4 regions of the Lonsdalea populi genome follow, and region 2 is predicted to be linked to each of the others. Evidence: predicted binding sites of a transcription regulator. Region 2 holds the regulator's gene; each other region holds the start of a gene.
What was found. Region 2 encodes CRP, which controls carbon source genes, mostly activating them, when cyclic AMP is high. Its sites were predicted from a motif close to ATGTGANNNNNNTCACAT; they were not measured.

Region 1 (4,214 bases), 1.9 Mb from region 2:
GAGAGCACGCGGGTCTGCACAACTGGCAAATCGGCGATGCGCCATTCGCTGGCGGCTTCTCGGCGATGATCGGCGTTGCGATGATCGTGGGCTTCTCCTTCCAAGGGACGGAGCTGATTGGGATTGCCGCCGGCGAATCCAAAGATCCGCAGAAGAACATTCCTCGCGCCATCCGGCAGGTATTCTGGCGTATCCTGCTGTTCTATGTGTTCGCCATCCTGATCATCAGCCTGATTATTCCTTACACCGACCCGAACCTGCTGCGCACCGACGTCAAAGACATTAGCGTCAGTCCGTTTACGCTGGTGTTCCAGAACGCTGGCCTGCTGTCCGCCGCGGCAGTGATGAACGCGGTGATATTGACGGCCGTGCTGTCGGCGGGGAACTCCGGCATGTATGCCTCTACCCGTATGCTGTTCACGCTGGCGCGGGAAGGTAAAGCGCCGGCGATGTTCGGCCGACTGTCTCGGGGCGGCGTGCCGCGCAACGCGCTGTATGCGACGACCGTCGTGGCCGCACTGTGCTTCCTGACCTCCATGTTCGGTAATCAGACGGTCTATCTGTGGTTGCTGAACACCTCGGGGATGACGGGCTTTATTGCGTGGCTCGGCATTGCCATCAGCCACTATCGGTTCCGTCGTGGTTTCATTAAGCAGGGCGGCGATTTGACGGCATTACCGTACCTGTCCAGCTTCTTCCCGCTGGGGCCAATCTTTGCCTTTGTGCTGTGCCTGATTATTACATTGGGTCAGAACTATGAGGCGTTTCTGGCGGACCAGATTGACTGGTACGGCGTAGCGGCCACTTATATCGGCATTCCGCTGTTCCTGACTATCTGGTTTACGTACAAGCGGGTGAAACGTACCCGCTTTGTGAAATATGCCGATATGGTGTTTCCGCGCTACGAATAATCCCGCCAGGGTAAGCCACTGAAAAGGCCGGTCGCACGCTTTGTGCTGACCGGCTTTTTTATGGGGCGCGTCATGATGGCTCAAGGCGGAGATAAAAAGGGATCGTTCGATGCGTGGTCCACGGACGATGGAGGAAAGCAGTAACGGGCAGAGTAGAAGAAGCGGGAAGTGGGAAACTCCGGCCCGCGAGGGAGCCGGAGAGGGAAAGTGCGCAAGCCGTCAGGCGGAAGGATGACTTTCAGGACGGGCGCGGCGGTAGGAGGTATACAGAATCCATGCCAATGGCAGCAGCGCCAGCGGCGCAGCCACATACCCAATCGTGCTCATGCCCACATACAGGCTGACTTTACTGCCTAGCAGGGCGCCTGCGCCGATACCCAGGTTATAAAGGCCCGAGAAGATGGACATTGCAATATCGCTAGCATCCGGGGCCAGGCTCAAAACGTTGGTCTGCATCGCCAGACCAATGCCCATGATCGCCATGCCCCACACCATGCACAGGACGATCATGCTGGATTCGTAGCCCGCGGCAGGCAGCAACAACCCCAACGAAAGCACCAGCAATCCGATCGCGCTAAGCAAAAAGCCGGTCGGGTGTTTGTCGCTGTAACGGCTATATAGCACGCTGCCGAGAATACCCGCAGCCCCGAACAGCAACAGGATCAGCGTCGTGAAGTTTTCGGACTGGCCGGCCACATTCTGGATAAACGGCTCGATATAGCTGTAAGCCGTGAAGTGCGCGGTGACCAGAATGACGATCAGCACATACACCGTCACCAGTTCCGGGCGCTTGAACAGCATGGGAACGCTGGCCAGCGAGCCGGAGTGTTCGCTCGGCAGACGCGGCAACAGGCGCGCCAGCAGAATCAGTGAAACCGTGGCGCCGACTGCAATCACCATAAAGGTCACGCGCCAGCCCAGCAACTGACCGACTACGCGGCCCATCGGCAGACCCAGCACCATCGCCAGCGCCGTACCCGTAGCGAGCATACTCAGCGCCGCCGCACGTTTTCCCGGCGGCGCCATGCGGATAGCCAGCGAGGCGGTGATGGACCAGAACACAGAGTGGGCCAGCGCCACCCCGGCGCGGGAGATCACCAGCACCGTGAAGTTCCAGGCCACCGCCGACAGCACATGGCTGGCGATAAACAGGCAAAAGATCCCGATCAGCAGCTTGCGCCGCTCGATGCCGCTGGTCAGCAGCACGCAGATCAAGGACGCCAGGGTCACAATCCAGGCGTAAATAGTAATCATCAGTCCGACTTCTTCTGTCTTCATGGCAAAACTCTGCGCAATGCCGCTGAGAAGTCCGACGGGAATGAATTCGGTGGTGTTAAAAATAAACGCGGCAACAGACAGCGTAATGACACGCATCCAGGCTGTGGAGCGTGATGGTGCGGCGGATTCCATAAATATTTCTCGAAATGAATAAGGAAGAACGCGCTTATTTTAGACAAAGAGGTAAAGAAATACGATGTAGATCACAATTTTGTATGAATTTTTTTAAGTGAAATGTGCGCTTTATAACGAGAAGTTAACCGGTTTGTGCAATAACCGGTTTCGTCACCGGTGTATCTATCGGGCAATGCCTTAGATACGCCGGTGAGCGTGCTTAGCGTTTTTGGAAGTAGGTCATCGCCAGCGCGGCGGCGAGCACCAGCCCTTTAATGATGTCCATGGCGTAATAGGGCACGGACAGCATGACCAGACCATTTTGCAATACACCCAGCAGCACGGCGCCGACCAGCGTGCCCAGTGCGTTCGGTTTGCCGGAACCCGCTAGCGAAAATCCGATATAGGCGGCGGCTACGGCATCCATCAAATAGCCGCCACCGGCGTTGACCTGAGAGGAACCGATGCGCGACGCCAGCAAGATACCGCCCAGCGCGGCCAGCAGCGAGGAAAATACGTAGGCCATGACCCGGTAGCGCGCGGAGCGAATACCGGCGAGACGAGCGGCTTCGGGATTACCGCCGATGGCGTACATCCGGCGTCCGTGTTTGGTCAGTGAGAGGTACAGTTGTACGATGACGGTAACCGCCAGCATGATCACGACGATGGTCGGCACCTGCCCGAGAGTGGAGAAAAATTCCGGGATCAGACCTTCCGCCATTTCCCCGCTGGGTAAGACCATGTTTTGGGTGATTGAGCCGCCGTAACTGTAGGTCATCGCGACGCCCTGAATCACAAACAGACTCGCCAGCGTCGCCAGCATGTCCGGAATGCGCAGAATGACGATCAGGAAGGCGTTGAATAATCCCACCAGCATGCACAGCGCCAGCGTCAGTAAAATCGCGCCCGTCGTGCCGAAGCCGTACCAGACGAACAGCGAAACCACCAGCGCGTTGGCCAGCGATGCCGTCGAACCCACAGACAGGTCGAAGCCGCCGACGGACAGCGACAAGGACACGCCGATGGCGATCACCGTCACAATGGCGATGGATCTCAGGATGTTGATGATGTTGTACGGGTCGAGAAAGTTATCTGACGCCAGTCCAAACAGCACCACCAGCGCGACGACGGTCAGCAGCATGCCCCATTTGTACAGGAAATCGAACAGACGATGGATGACAGGGAGAGCCCCGTTAGATGAATGTTGCTGACTCACGCAGGAGTTCCTCCGGTTGAATACAATAAAAGGGTTTCTTCGTCCGTCGCCGCGGCGTCCAGCTCCGCCACGACACGGCCATCCCACAGCACGCAGATGCGATCGCACAATCCCACCAGTTCGGAGAATTCACCCGAGGCGTAAATAATCCCTTTCCCCTGTTGCGACAGCGCCCCCATCAATCCAAACAAATCCTGCTTGGCTTTGATGTCCACGCCTTTGGTCGGTTCGTCAAAAATCAGCACCTGCATATCGCTGCGCATCCATTTGCCGATGGCGACCTTTTGCTGGTTGCCGCCGGACAAACGGCGAATGGTCTGCTGAGGGCCACGGGTGCGAATGTCGAGCTGCCGGATCAATTGTTTTGCCCAGGTGACGGCCTGGCCTCTGCTGAACACGCCCCAGCGGGAAAAGCTGTCGCTGGCGGCGATGCTCAGGTTCATTGACACGGTTTCATCAATGAAAATCCCCTCCTTGCGACGCTCTTCCGGCACCAGCGCGATCCCCGCGGCGACAGAATCGGCAGGGGTGCGTGGTTTCCAGGGCTGTCCACGATATGTTCCCGCGCGAATGCGACTACGGCTTGCGCCAAACAGCGCCTTGCACAGCTCGGTCTTTCCGGCGCCCGCCAGACCGGCGATGCCCAGAATTTCGCCTTTGCGCAGCGTCAGAGTGATATCCCGCAGCAACGTGTC
Region 2 (4,214 bases):
CCAGGTGCCCGGCACATTTACGCCCTGGGAAGCCATGCCTGATCCGACGGATGTGTTGTTCTATGAGGGCTTGCACGGCGGCGTCGTCACCGAGCAGCACAACGTAGCTCGCCATGTCGACCTGCTGGTCGGCGTCGTGCCTATCGTGAACCTCGAGTGGATCCAGAAGCTGTACCGCGACGTTAACGAACGCGGGCACTCGCGTGATGCGGTCATGGACTCCGTCGTCCGCTCGATGGAAGACTACATCACCTATATCACACCGCAGTTTTCCCGCACCCATATCAACTTCCAGCGGGTGCCGACCGTCGATACGTCCAACCCCTTCGCTGCGAAAGCGATCCCGTCGTTGGACGAAAGTTTGGTGGTCATTCATTTCCAGCGCCTGGAGAATATCGACTTTCCCTATCTGCTCACCATGCTGCAAGGGTCGTATATTTCTCATATCAATACGCTGGTGGTGCCCGGAGGCAAAATGGGACTGGCGATGGAATTGATCATGACGCCGCTGGTGCAGCGGCTTCTGGAAGGCAAGACGATAAAGTAAGAGCCTAAGGATCCGGCCTGGGCAGGCCGTATACGGCTCAGTCGAGGGTTATCACCTCGTGGCTATGAGTGATATTGACCGCCGCTCCCAGCATTAGCGCCACCGAGCAGTATTTGTCTGCCGACAGGGACACCGCACGCGATACGGCCTGTTCGGTCAACTCCTTACCGGTCACGATGAAATGCAGGTTGATGGCAGTGAACAGGCGGGGCGCTTCCTGTCTGCGCTCGGAGGTCAGGCGCACCTCGCAATCCGCCACATCGTGACGTCCTTTTTGCAGAATAGACACGACGTCGATAGCGCTGCATCCCCCCGCCGACATCAATACCACTTCCATCGGACTCGGCGCTTTGTCGCCCGCATTACCATCCATAATAATCTGGTGGCCGGAGGCGGATTCGCCGATAAACGTTAACCCCTCAACCCATTTTACCCGCGCTTGCATAGTCTTTCACTCCCACTCAACTTTTTTTGAAATTTTATCGCGCTTATGCAGAAAATGCCTGTGTATCAAGGCGTAATTATGCTGAAGCGAGACAACACAAGACAGTACTCCCAACCTGTGTTACAAACAGAGGCAGCATCCGGTGCGTTCTGCGCAATGCTGAAAACAGCAGTTTGCAGAGTCACCTGACAGAAAGGCTTCAGTCAATTTCCTGACATATTTCCGCCCAACGGAATTTGAATTATAACTAGAGTTATCATGCCTTACAGGGAACTCTGAGCCCTGTGATTTACGTAGTGAATTACAACAGAGGATAACAGCGAATGGTTCTTGGCAAACCGCAAACAGACCCGACTCTTGAATGGTTCCTTTCTCATTGTCATATCCACAAGTACCCCTCAAAGAGTACGCTGATTCACCAAGGTGAAAAAGCAGAAACGCTTTACTACATCGTAAAGGGTTCCGTTGCCGTATTGATAAAAGATGAAGAAGGAAAAGAGATGATCCTTTCCTATCTGAATCAAGGGGATTTCATTGGTGAGCTAGGCTTGTTCGAAGAGGATCAGGAACGCAGCGCATGGGTGCGAGCCAAGAGCGCCTGCGAAGTTGCCGAGATTTCCTATAAAAAATTCCGCCAGCTGATTCAGGTCAATCCCGATATTCTGATGCGTTTGTCATCCCAGATCGCTCGTCGCCTTCAGGTCACCTCACAGAAAGTGGGCAACCTGGCGTTTCTTGACGTTACCGGCCGCATTGCACAAACGCTGCTAAACCTCGCCAAACAGCCTGACGCCATGACGCACCCGGACGGGATGCAGATTAAAATCACCCGTCAGGAAATCGGTCAGATCGTGGGCTGCTCTCGCGAAACCGTGGGTCGAATTCTGAAGATGCTGGAAGATCAGGAGCTGATTTCAGCGCACGGTAAAACCATCGTGGTCTTCGGTACGCGTTAATCTCAACCACTCGACTCGTGAACAGCGCGCAACGCGCTGTTCACTCTTCGTCTAAAAATGCTATTGGCCGTTTACCACCTGTGCGACCGCTTTCGCAAACAGCGCCATCCCCTCATCAATATCGTCCAGTTCAATCACCAGCGACGGCACAAACCGAATGACGTCCGGTCCAGCAACCAGGATCATGACGCCTTGCTCGGCCGCGGCCGTCAGGAAATCACGCGCCCGTCCATGCCATTGGGGTTTCAGCTGAGCGCCTAATAAGAGGCCCATACCGCGAATGCCGTCAAAAATGTCAAACTGTTCATTAATGGCTTCAAGCGCGGAAATAAAGCGATCGTGCCTGGCGGAGACGCCTGACAGCACTGCGGGTGTATTGATCACATCCAGCGCCGCTTCCGCCACCGCACAGGCCAGAGGATTGCCGCCGTAAGTGGTGCCATGAGTACCGACCTTCATGACAGAAGCGACGTCTTCGGTGGTCAGCATCGCGCTGATGGGGAATCCGCCGCCCAGCGCTTTGGCGGTGGTCAGAATGTCAGGCGTCACGCCATAGTGCATATAGGTAAACAGTTCGCCGGTACGCCCCATGCCACACTGCACTTCATCAAACACCAGCAGCGCCTGATTGTGATCGCACAGCTCCCGCACGCCTCCGATAAACGCCTGCGTGGCTGGCAGCACGCCGCCTTCGCCCTGCACCGGCTCCAACACCACGGCGCAAGTGTGATCGTCGATCACCGCCTTCACCGCATCCAGATCGTTGAACGGCACATGAATGATATCGGCGGGCTTCGGCCCGAATCCATCGGCGTACTTCGGCTGACCGCCTACCGACACGGTAAACAATGTGCGGCCATGAAAGGCCTGATGGAAGGCGATAATCTTAGTTTTATAGGGGCTGAAGCGTTCGATGGCGTAATGACGCGCCAGTTTGAAGGCCGCTTCGTTGGCTTCCGCGCCAGAGTTGGCGAAAAACACGCGTTCGGCGAACGTTGCGGCAATCAGCTTGCTCGCCAGTCGCAACGCCGGCTCGTTGGTGAAAACGTTGCTGGTATGCCACAGCGTTTCGCCCTGCGTTTTAAGGGCATTCACCAGCGCAGGATGGCAATGACCCAACGCTGTAACGGCAATACCTCCGGAAAAATCGATATATTCCTTACCCTGCTGGTCCCATATCCGGCTACCTTTCCCCTTTACCGGTACAAACTGGGCCGGCGCATAAACAGGAAGGATTACCTTATCGTATGTATCGCGCGTCACCGCGGTTTTATCTGTTGCCATCTGCTGCCCCGCTTTTACGATTTCATGTCTCAGTGAGAATATAGTCATCAAATATGCATAAAAAATCAGATTCAGGCAATCAATAACCCATCTGGAAAGCAAATCAGCGGCGGACTCATTTTCTGTGCAGAAAATTGCGCAACAACTGGTGTCCCTGCTGGCTCAGAATACTTTCCGGATGGAACTGTACTCCCTCCAGCGGTAGGCTGCGATGGCGTATCCCCATGATTTCATCCATTTTACCTGCGCTATTTTCTGTCCAGGCGGTGATTTCAAAGCAGTCTGGTAAAGAAGCACTTTCAATAATTAAAGAGTGATAGCGCGTCACCGTCAGCGGCTGCGCCAACCCGGTGAAAACGCCGACGTCACGATGGCGGATAGGCGAGGTCTTCCCGTGCATGACTTCGCGCGCGCGCACAACCTGAGCGCCGAAGGCCTGCCCCAACGCCTGATGCCCCAGACAGACGCCCAGAATCGGCAACTGTCCGGCAAAATGACAAATGGCTTGCAGCGAGATGCCCGCCTCGTTCGGCGTACAAGGACCCGGCGATATCACCAGATGCTGCGGCGACAGGCGCTCAATCGCGTCGAGACTCAGCCCATCATTACGCTTGACCACCACCTCCTCGCCCAGCTCGCAAAAATACTGGTACAGGTTGTAGGTAAAGGAGTCGTAGTTATCTATGATCAGTAACATTCATCACTCTGAAACTGGCTGGCGATTACCGGGAGAATGCCCTGCTATCGCGCAGAAAGAGGCTTTGAGACGGGACAGGGCAGTCAGGCATTCTCCCGACGAGCTATGCCGGGAGCACGCTGTACACAGTCTCGACGAACAACGCCTGAACTGACTACCTAATTATTTGATAATCTTGGCGGACTGGATAACGATCGGCTGGATGGGCACGTTCTGGTAAGGCCCGACGTTCTCGGTCTGCACCTGAGAAATTTTATCCGCCACATCCATGCCCTTCACAACTTT
Region 3 (4,214 bases), 1.8 Mb from region 2:
CGTTCTTTTGGGGGACTCGAACGAGCAGGTATCGAAGGAACCGGAACCTATGGTGCTGCATTAACACGTTATCTCATTAAGAATGGCATTTATGTGGTTGAAGTTAACCGGCCAAATCGCTCAAAACGTCGTCTTGAAGGGAAATCAGATCCACTGGATGCAGAGAATGCCGCCCGTACGGTGCTATCGGGGAGTAGCAAGGCCATACCAAAAATGCAGTCCGGCGCGTGTGAAGCTCTTCGGATTATTAGCGTTGCCCGGCGTAGTGCAGTCAAAGCCCGCACGCAGGCGATTAATCAGCTTCGTGCGTTGCTGGTTAGTGCACCGCAGGATGTTCGCGACAAACTCTGGAAATCGAAACCACATGAGTGCATAGCCGCCTGCATTAACAGCGAAGTGTCAGAGCACTCTCCATTGCGTATAGCCCTGTGCAGCACGCTTCGAAGCCTCGCGAAGCGGTGGATGGCCCTGACTGAAGAGCTGAATGAACTGGACGAATCACTCGATAAACTGACCCGCAAATATGCCAGTAACCTTCGTAGTCAGTTTGGTGTAGGTCCACATACAGCTGCAACGCTGCTGGCAGTTGCAGGCGATAACCCCGAACGTTTAAAAAATGAAGCGGCCCTGGCATCGCTCTGTGGCGTAAATCCGTTACCAGCATCATCAGGAAAAACAGTCAGGCACAGATTAAACCGTGGCGGCTCACGTGAAGCAAACAATGCTCTGTGGACCATAGCCCTTGTGCGTATGCGAAGTGATCCGCGCACAAGAACCTATGTCGACAGACGAACTCGTGAAGGGCTATCGACCAAAGAGATACTAAGATGCCTAGAACGTGACATCGTCCGTGAACTCTATCCGTTGATTTTATCGGACCTCGCCTATGCCAATCGCCCGATCTTGACAGAGGAGCGTCAATGCCGTAGCAGAGTCGTTCTTCAGTTCGCTGAAAAAAGAGCGTATCAGAAAGCGTATATATAAAACCCGCGCTCTGGCCCGCGCCGATATCTCCGATAACATTGAAGTGTTCTACAACCGGGCCCGGCGTCACAGCCACCTGGGGGGCATCAGCCCGCAGGCCTTCGAACAGGCCTCGCCGTGAGGACAGAATGTGTCTGCTGATGTGGGGTCAGTCCATTACTTACTCATCAGCATCTATTTTTTTGGTATCCACTACTACCAATTCAACATCGTTCTCTTCGATCAGCTTGAGGATGTTTTTTGGTGGCGTTTTATCCGTGATGATATGGTCGATATCCGACCAGCTGCAGGATTGATACATCAGTTGTAGATTAAATTTGGCGAAGGTTGCAATACAAATCACTTTTTTTGACTGTTTCGCCATGGCGACTTTTTGCAGTGCATCAAGTTCTGTATCTGTGGTGATGCCACTTTCCGACAATGCACTGACGCCAATAAATGCTTTGTCCGCATAATAGCGATTAATTTGCTCCAGGGCGGTATTACCTAATATTGCGTGAGAATAGTCATCAAAATTACCACCCAATACTGAAATACTAATCCCTTTATTTCCAATGATCTCGCCCAACACTTCAATGGAGTTGGTAATGACACTAACCGGTGACGGAAGCTGGCGGGCGAGGGCGGCAGATGTCGTACCGGCATCAATAAACAGGATCTCTTTTTCATTAATGGTTTTCGCCGCCCAGGCAGAAAGTAATGTTTTTTCCGCACTGTATTGTGCACGCTGAACATAAGGTAATTCGACACGCTTTTCTGCCAGAATAGCTCCACCGCGAATACGCAATATATGCGGAAGTTGTGTCAGTTTGATTAAATCCCGACGTGCAGAATCCGATGAAATATTATACTGCTGACAGATGTAATCGAGAGTCACTTTACCCTGATTTTTTATTAATTCCTCTAACTCGATCAAGCGTTCTTCTTGCGTCATTACGTCTTCCAATCTTCTGAGTGAGGACAGCCAGGCCATGTTAGCTGAAAACGCGGCTTGCGTACACGGCTCCATGACCGACCGGGTACGTCCCCATGGAAGGAGAACTTACTCCTTGTCGTTAACTTTCAAACACTTTCAAACACTTAAAAACACTTACTGAGTTACCTGTTAAAATAAATTTACATCCATTTTTTGTATGAAAAGTAATCTGTGTGCTTAAAATTTAGTGATGCTTGCCACATATATGTAATGATTTGTAAGTGATGTGATTCTTTTTGAGATTAGGGTCACGGAATCCTGTGACCAGTACTGAGAGCATGCCCCCGTCAAATGAAAAGAACACTTTCTGGCAGATTTCATTCCAGGTACGAAATGACCAGGCGAACGATAGCCACCAGTCTATGGTACGTGACCGAATGAAATGCCGAACCAGAGTTACACACTATTTTTATAGAGAGGGCTGAAAATGAAAAAAATTTTTCTTTGCTGCGCTGCCGGTATGTCAACCAGCATTGTGGTGAATAAAATGAAGCAGGCTGCCAATGCCAAAGGTATTGAGGCTGAAATTATTGCTGTGGCGATGGAAGAGTTTGAATCGACCATCTCGCATTTTGATTGCTGTCTGATGGGGCCGCAAATCAAATATAAATTCGAAGAGTTTAAGGCAATTGCTCAACGTGAAGGAAAGCCGATAGCCATCATCAGCAATATGGATTACGGCATGCTTAAAGGTGAGAAAATCCTTAATGATGCTCTGAAGATGATTCAGGATTCTCAAACTAACCCGGTGCAATAATTTTACAGGGTAATATCATGTCGAACGCATTTTTTAATTTTATTGAAAATAAAATTACGCCCGTTGCCGCCGTTGCCGGAACTCAGCGTCATATTATGGCGGTTCGCGACGGTTTTATTGGTGCGATGCCTTTTATGATCGTGGGTTCTTTTTTACTTATTTTTGCGTTTCCGCCTTTTGCACCGGATACCACCTTCTTTATTGGCAAACTTTGGTTATCCGTTTCCCAGCAGTATTTCAACGAAATCATGACCCCCTTTCATATGACGATGGGGATTATGGCTTGCTATATCAGTGCAGGGATAGCTTACAACCTGGCACAAACGTACAAGCTGGATGCGTTCTCTTGCGCCATGCTGTCGCTGATGACCTTCCTCCTGATCACTTCTCCCTACAAAGAGGGTTCGCTGCCGGCGGCCTTCCTCGGCGGATCGGGGATTTTTACCGCGATTCTGGTGGGGATTTTCTGTGTTGAGTTGGTCCGCATTCTGAAGCTATACAACATTGGTATCAAGCTGCCAGAACAAGTGCCGGATAAAATTCGCCACTCATTCAACCTTTTGATCCCGGCGATTGTCATTATCTGCACCATCTACCCGTTGAACGTGGTGTTACAACACCAGTTCGGCATGCTGTTACCTGAAATAATCATGACCGGCTTTACCCCGCTGATTTCTGCGGCGGACTCTCTGCCAGCGGTGCTGATTGCTGTCTTACTCTGCCAGGTTTTGTGGTTCTCTGGCATCAACGGCGGGGCGATTGTCGGCGGCATCCTGCAACCATTCTACTTAATTAATCTTGGACTTAACCAGACGGCGCTGGCCAACGGTTTGCCCATCCCACATATCTTTGCGGAGGCGTTTTGGGCCTTCTTTATCAACCTCGGTGGTTCGGGTGCCACGCTGGCGCTGGTTATCCTCTACATGCGCAGTAAAGCGGTACACCTCCGAGCCATCGGCAAGCTGTCGGTGGTACCGGTCTGCTTCAACATCAACGAACCAGTCATCTTTGGTAGCCCGGTGGTGATGAATCCGGTGCTATTTATTCCTTTCATCATCGCCCCGGTGGTGAACGCAATCATTGCCTGGTTTGCCACCACCAGTGGTCTGATTGCCAAAGTCATCTCTCTGGTTCCCTGGACCACGCCCGCACCGGTTGGCGCTGCGTGGGGTGCAGGCTGGGTCATGAACAATACGTTGCTGGTTATCGCGCTGATTGTTATCGACATCTTCATCTACCTGCCTTTCTTCAAAATTTATGAAAAGCAGCTTCTTGAGCAAGAACGTGAGCAGGAAATGGCCACGGCATAAGCCGTCCATTCCGCCTTCTTTTATTGAGTGGAGACAAAACATGGATATGGAATCAACGGTCATGGAGTTGATTATCAACGCCGGAGAATCGCGCAGCTATGCGATGGAAGCCCTGCGTGCCGCCAAACGCGGTGAGTGGGAGCTGGTTGATGAAAAACTTGCTGCTTCCACTGAGGCGTCGAAACGC
Region 4 (4,214 bases), 1.7 Mb from region 2:
GGTGGAACTGGAAGGACAACGCGGTGGGTGAATAGCGCAGGATCTGACAGCCGTCCAGCGCCGATGATGCCAGCACCTGCGCGCCCGGCGGCGGAATCGCCACCGACTGCACATGGGTGAGGTAGGCGCTGAACGCTTCCGGCAGCCCGGAGAGGAGCGCATCCTGCGCCGCCGCTGGTTTGAGCGAAATGGTTTCCAGCCCCATTTCTTTCCCCTGCGGATTATCGGCCACCGTTCCGCCCAATGCGTCCGCCAGAAGTTGATGCCCATAACATACGCCCAGCAGCGGCAGTTGTTCGTCCACGGCTCGACGCAGCCATACCCCCGTTTCTTCGCTCCAATCCAGCCGGTCGGTGACCATCGCCCACGAGCCGGTCACAATCGCGGCGGTCAGAGAGGAAGGCGGCGGCAGCGCCTCATTCAGGTCGGGACGGACAATCAGCAGTTCGCCGAGTTCCAGCGTCGCCAGCGCGCTGCGAAACCAGTCCGACTGTTGGCCGACGTCTGCAGCGATAGGCGCAGGCGGCTGCCCCATCTGGATAATCAAAAGCGGTTTTTCAGCACGGTTCATATGTTTTCTTCAGGATATCGCAAAAGGAATGACGCTGAACGTAGCACTCCCGCTGTCGTTTGTCATCGCCCACCAAGGCCCCGTTGGCAACTGACGTCTATCTCCCCGGATACGCCGCCTTTTTGGCTCCGTTCGCGACCAAGGTTGATGGGAAAAGCCCCGAGCCCGCCGCCGGATAACGGCCACAAAAAAGCCGTCGCACAGGCGACGGCTCTAGACGATGCGATGAAAATCGCGACGACCCGGCGTTATTCGATGCCGCGACTGCGCAGATAATCCTCATAGCTTCCGGTGAAGTCGATCATCTTCTCAGGCGTGATTTCCAGCACACGGGTGGCCAGTGAGCTAACGAATTCCCGGTCGTGCGAGACGAAGACCAGCGTTCCCTGATACATCTCGAGCGCCATGTTCAGCGATTCGATAGATTCCATATCCAAGTGGTTGGTCGGTTCATCCATGATCAGCACGTTGGGACGCTGCATCATCAGCTTGCCGAACAGCATGCGCCCTTTCTCACCCCCGGACAGCACCTTCACTTTCTTGCGAATATCGTCCTGCGAGAATAACAGACGGCCCAGTACGCTACGCACCGCCTGCTCGTCATCGTTCTCCTGCTTCCACTGGCTCATCCAGTCAAAGACCGTCAGCTCATCGTCGAACTCATATTCGTGATCCTGCGCATAGTAGCCAATCTGCACATTTTCAGACCATTTGACGGTGCCGACATCCGGAGCCAGGTCGCCGACCAGCGTTTTCAATAGCGTGGTTTTGCCAATACCGTTGGTCCCGAGCACTGCGACTTTCTCTCCGACTTCGATCAGCAGTTTCAGCCTGCTGAAGAGCGGACCGTTGTCGAATCCTTTCGCCAGATCCTCAATTTCCAACGCGTTACGGAACAGCTTTTTGTCCTGCTCGAAACGGATGAACGGGTTCTGGCGGCTGGACGCCTTGATCTCTTCCAACTGAATTTTGTCGATCTGGCGCGCGCGCGACGTGGCCTGACGGGATTTAGAGGCGTTGGCGCTAAAACGGCTCACGAACGACTGTAGCTCGGCAATCTGCGCCTTCTTCTTGGCGTTGTCCGCCACCAGGCGCTCACGCGCCTGCGTGGCGGCCGTCATATATTCGTCGTAGTTGCCCGGGTACAGACGCAGTTCGCCGTAATCCAGGTCCGCCATGTGCGTACACACCATGTTAAGGAAGTGACGGTCGTGGGAAATGATGATCATGGTGCTGTTACGTTCGTTCAGCACCTGTTCCAGCCAGCGAATGGTATCGATATCCAGGTTGTTGGTCGGTTCATCGAGCAGCAGAATATCCGGGTTAGCAAACAGCGCCTGCGCCAACAGCACGCGCAGTTTCCAGCCCGGCGCGACCTCGCTCATCAAGCCGTAATGCTGCTCCAGCGGGATCCCCACGCCCAGCAGCAGCTCGCCCGCGCGGGCCTCGGCGCTGTAGCCGTCCATTTCACCGTATTTCACTTCCAGATCGGCCACTTTATAGCCGTCTTCTTCGCTCATTTCCGGCAGCGCGTAAATGCGATCTCGCTCCTCTTTCACGTCCCACAGTTCGGCATGGCCCATGATGACCGTGTCCAGTACCGAGTATTGTTCAAACGCAAACTGGTCCTGGCGCAGCTTGCCGAGACGTTCGTTAGGATCCAGAGAAACATTGCCGCCGCTGGGGGTCAGGTCGCCACCCAGAATTTTCATAAAAGTGGATTTACCGCAGCCGTTGGCGCCGATCAGGCCATAGCGGTTGCCGCCGCCGAATTTGACGGAGATGTTTTCAAAAAGCGGCTTACTGCCGAATTGCATCGTTATGTTATTCGTTACCAGCACAGTATTTACTCAGATCTAAGTGTGATTTACCGCACATTATGCCATAAGCGGCCCTCAGAATCCCGGCCATATTCGAACGCTATTTAACCAGAATGGTTTCTATGGGATTTTGAATATAATCAGGTGATAATCTTGAATAAAAAAACTTATCATGTCGTAAACCCCCTGAAGGAAGCGCACATGTCATCAGAGCGTCAGTTTAAACAGGTCGATGTCTTCACCCACCATGATTTTCAGGGCAACCCGCTGGCCGTCATTCTGGACGCCGAAGGGCTGAGTGATGAGCAGATGCAGGCCATCGCCCGCTGGACTAATCTCTCTGAAACCACCTTTGTGCTGCCGCCGACCGACCCCACGGCGGACTATCTGGTTCGCATTTTCACGCCGTCGCAGGAACTGCCTTTTGCTGGCCACCCCACGCTGGGAACGGCTCATGCACTGCTGGAGACAGGACTCACGCCGCATGTCCCGGGACAATTGATTCAGCAATGCGGCGTCGGTCTGATCCCCATAAATCTTTTTGACAACGGTCAACTGGCCTTTCGGGCGCCGGAAGCCGCTATCGATCCCGTGGAAGAAAGCCTTTACGCCTTGATTGACGCCGCGCTCGGCAGCAATCATCGCCATAGCGACGTCCCGCCCACGATCGTCAGCATGGGGATCCGCTGGATAATCGTCCGTATGGACAGCGCGGCGTCCTGCCTGGGTGTCAGAATTGCTCAACCCCCGTTCGAAAAACTGCTGGCGGCGACCCATGTCGACGGTATCGCCATCTATGGCCCGCACGAAAACGCGACGCCGGCCGATTATGAAGTCCGGGCGTTTTTCCCGCTGGATACCGTGATTGAAGATCCGGTGACCGGCAGTGCGAACGCGTGTATCGCCCGCGCGTTGCAACATAGCCACGATCTGGAAAAAGTGACGAGGAAAATGGGATACAGCGTGCGTCAGGGCACCATGCTGTACCGCAACGGGCGCGTCAATGTCGCTTATATCGATAGTCAGCCATGGATTGGCGGCTACAGTCGCACTCTGATTGACGGTACGCTCAACGCCTGAAGCACGTTGACACCCGCTGCGTCTTGACGCATAAAAAACAGGCGCCGTACCCATGATAGGGATACGGCGCCTGTTTCAGTTAACGGCGTCGACAACATCAGACGTCATGAGAGAACCGTTATTTACGGGCGAGCAAAATCCCAAGCACCAATCCTACCGACGCACCGATGCCAAGACCATGCCAGGGGTTGTCCTGAATATAGCTATCCGCCTTCTTCACAAACTTTTTCGCCCGCTGGCAGCACCCCGTTGAGGGTTCAAGACGAGACCGAACATCCTGCAGCGAGTCGTAGGCCTGCTTTTTGAGATCCTGATAAGCGCTGTCTGCGTAGTCGCCGGAATATTTCAATAGCTCGTCCAGCGTGGTGGACAACAGCTTTACGTCGTCCTCAATACTCACTTCTTGTGACTGTTTATCATGCGGTGCCATTATTTTCTCCTGTTGGTGAAAATGCGCGAACCCTTTAACTATAGATAACCTGACGCCGATGCGGGGCCGAATGGGGACAGATAATTCCTGATTATCTGGCAATGGTCATAAAAAAAGCCGCGACACGTCGCGGCTTTCATCATCTTGAACCTATCAAGGGTTACATCAAAGGCTGCGCCATCTGAACCAGCGAGATAAGCGGCTGGGGATAAAGGCCCAGCGCGACAATGATGATGGCGGAAATCACTACCACAATGCCAGCCAGCGAGAACGGACAAACCGCCGCTCCGTTTTGGGCCGAGACCTGCGCCGG

Region 1: the regulator CRP is predicted to act here: its motif matches at 2,381-2,398, upstream of I6N93_RS09470 (sugar transporter).
Region 3: the regulator CRP is predicted to act here: its motif matches at 2,146-2,163, upstream of I6N93_RS10375 (PTS sugar transporter subunit IIB).
Region 4: the regulator CRP is predicted to act here: its motif matches at 2,432-2,449, upstream of I6N93_RS10915 (ABC-F family ATPase).

Annotation. Positions count from the first base shown of each region.
Region 1 is NZ_CP065534.1:2,154,235-2,158,448, reverse strand. It holds gene I6N93_RS09475 (amino acid permease) at 1-911, shown strand, start outside; gene I6N93_RS09470 (sugar transporter) at 1,131-2,321, opposite strand; gene I6N93_RS09465 (ABC transporter permease) at 2,524-3,519, opposite strand; gene I6N93_RS09460 (sugar ABC transporter ATP-binding protein) at 3,516-4,214, opposite strand, start outside.
Region 2 is NZ_CP065534.1:289,396-293,609, reverse strand. It holds gene I6N93_RS01335 (phosphoribulokinase) at 1-547, shown strand, start outside; gene I6N93_RS01330 (OsmC family protein) at 585-992, opposite strand; gene crp (cAMP-activated global transcriptional regulator CRP) at 1,316-1,948, shown strand; gene argD (bifunctional acetylornithine/succinyldiaminopimelate transaminase) at 2,009-3,232, opposite strand; gene I6N93_RS01315 (aminodeoxychorismate synthase component II) at 3,348-3,929, opposite strand; gene ppiA (peptidylprolyl isomerase A) at 4,092-4,214, opposite strand, start outside.
Region 3 is NZ_CP065534.1:2,363,953-2,368,166, reverse strand. It holds partial or broken gene I6N93_RS10390 (IS110 family RNA-guided transposase) at 1-897, shown strand, start outside; partial or broken gene I6N93_RS10385 (IS3 family transposase) at 920-1,105, shown strand; gene I6N93_RS10380 (DeoR/GlpR family DNA-binding transcription regulator) at 1,145-1,918, opposite strand; gene I6N93_RS10375 (PTS sugar transporter subunit IIB) at 2,388-2,717, shown strand; gene I6N93_RS10370 (PTS sugar transporter subunit IIC) at 2,735-4,027, shown strand; gene I6N93_RS10365 (PTS lactose/cellobiose transporter subunit IIA) at 4,068-4,214, shown strand, end outside.
Region 4 is NZ_CP065534.1:2,484,984-2,489,197, forward strand. It holds gene I6N93_RS10910 (glutamine amidotransferase) at 1-571, opposite strand, end outside; gene I6N93_RS10915 (ABC-F family ATPase) at 820-2,412, opposite strand; gene I6N93_RS10920 (PhzF family phenazine biosynthesis protein) at 2,593-3,471, shown strand; gene I6N93_RS10925 (DUF883 family protein) at 3,590-3,901, opposite strand; gene nuoN (NADH-quinone oxidoreductase subunit NuoN) at 4,062-4,214, opposite strand, start outside.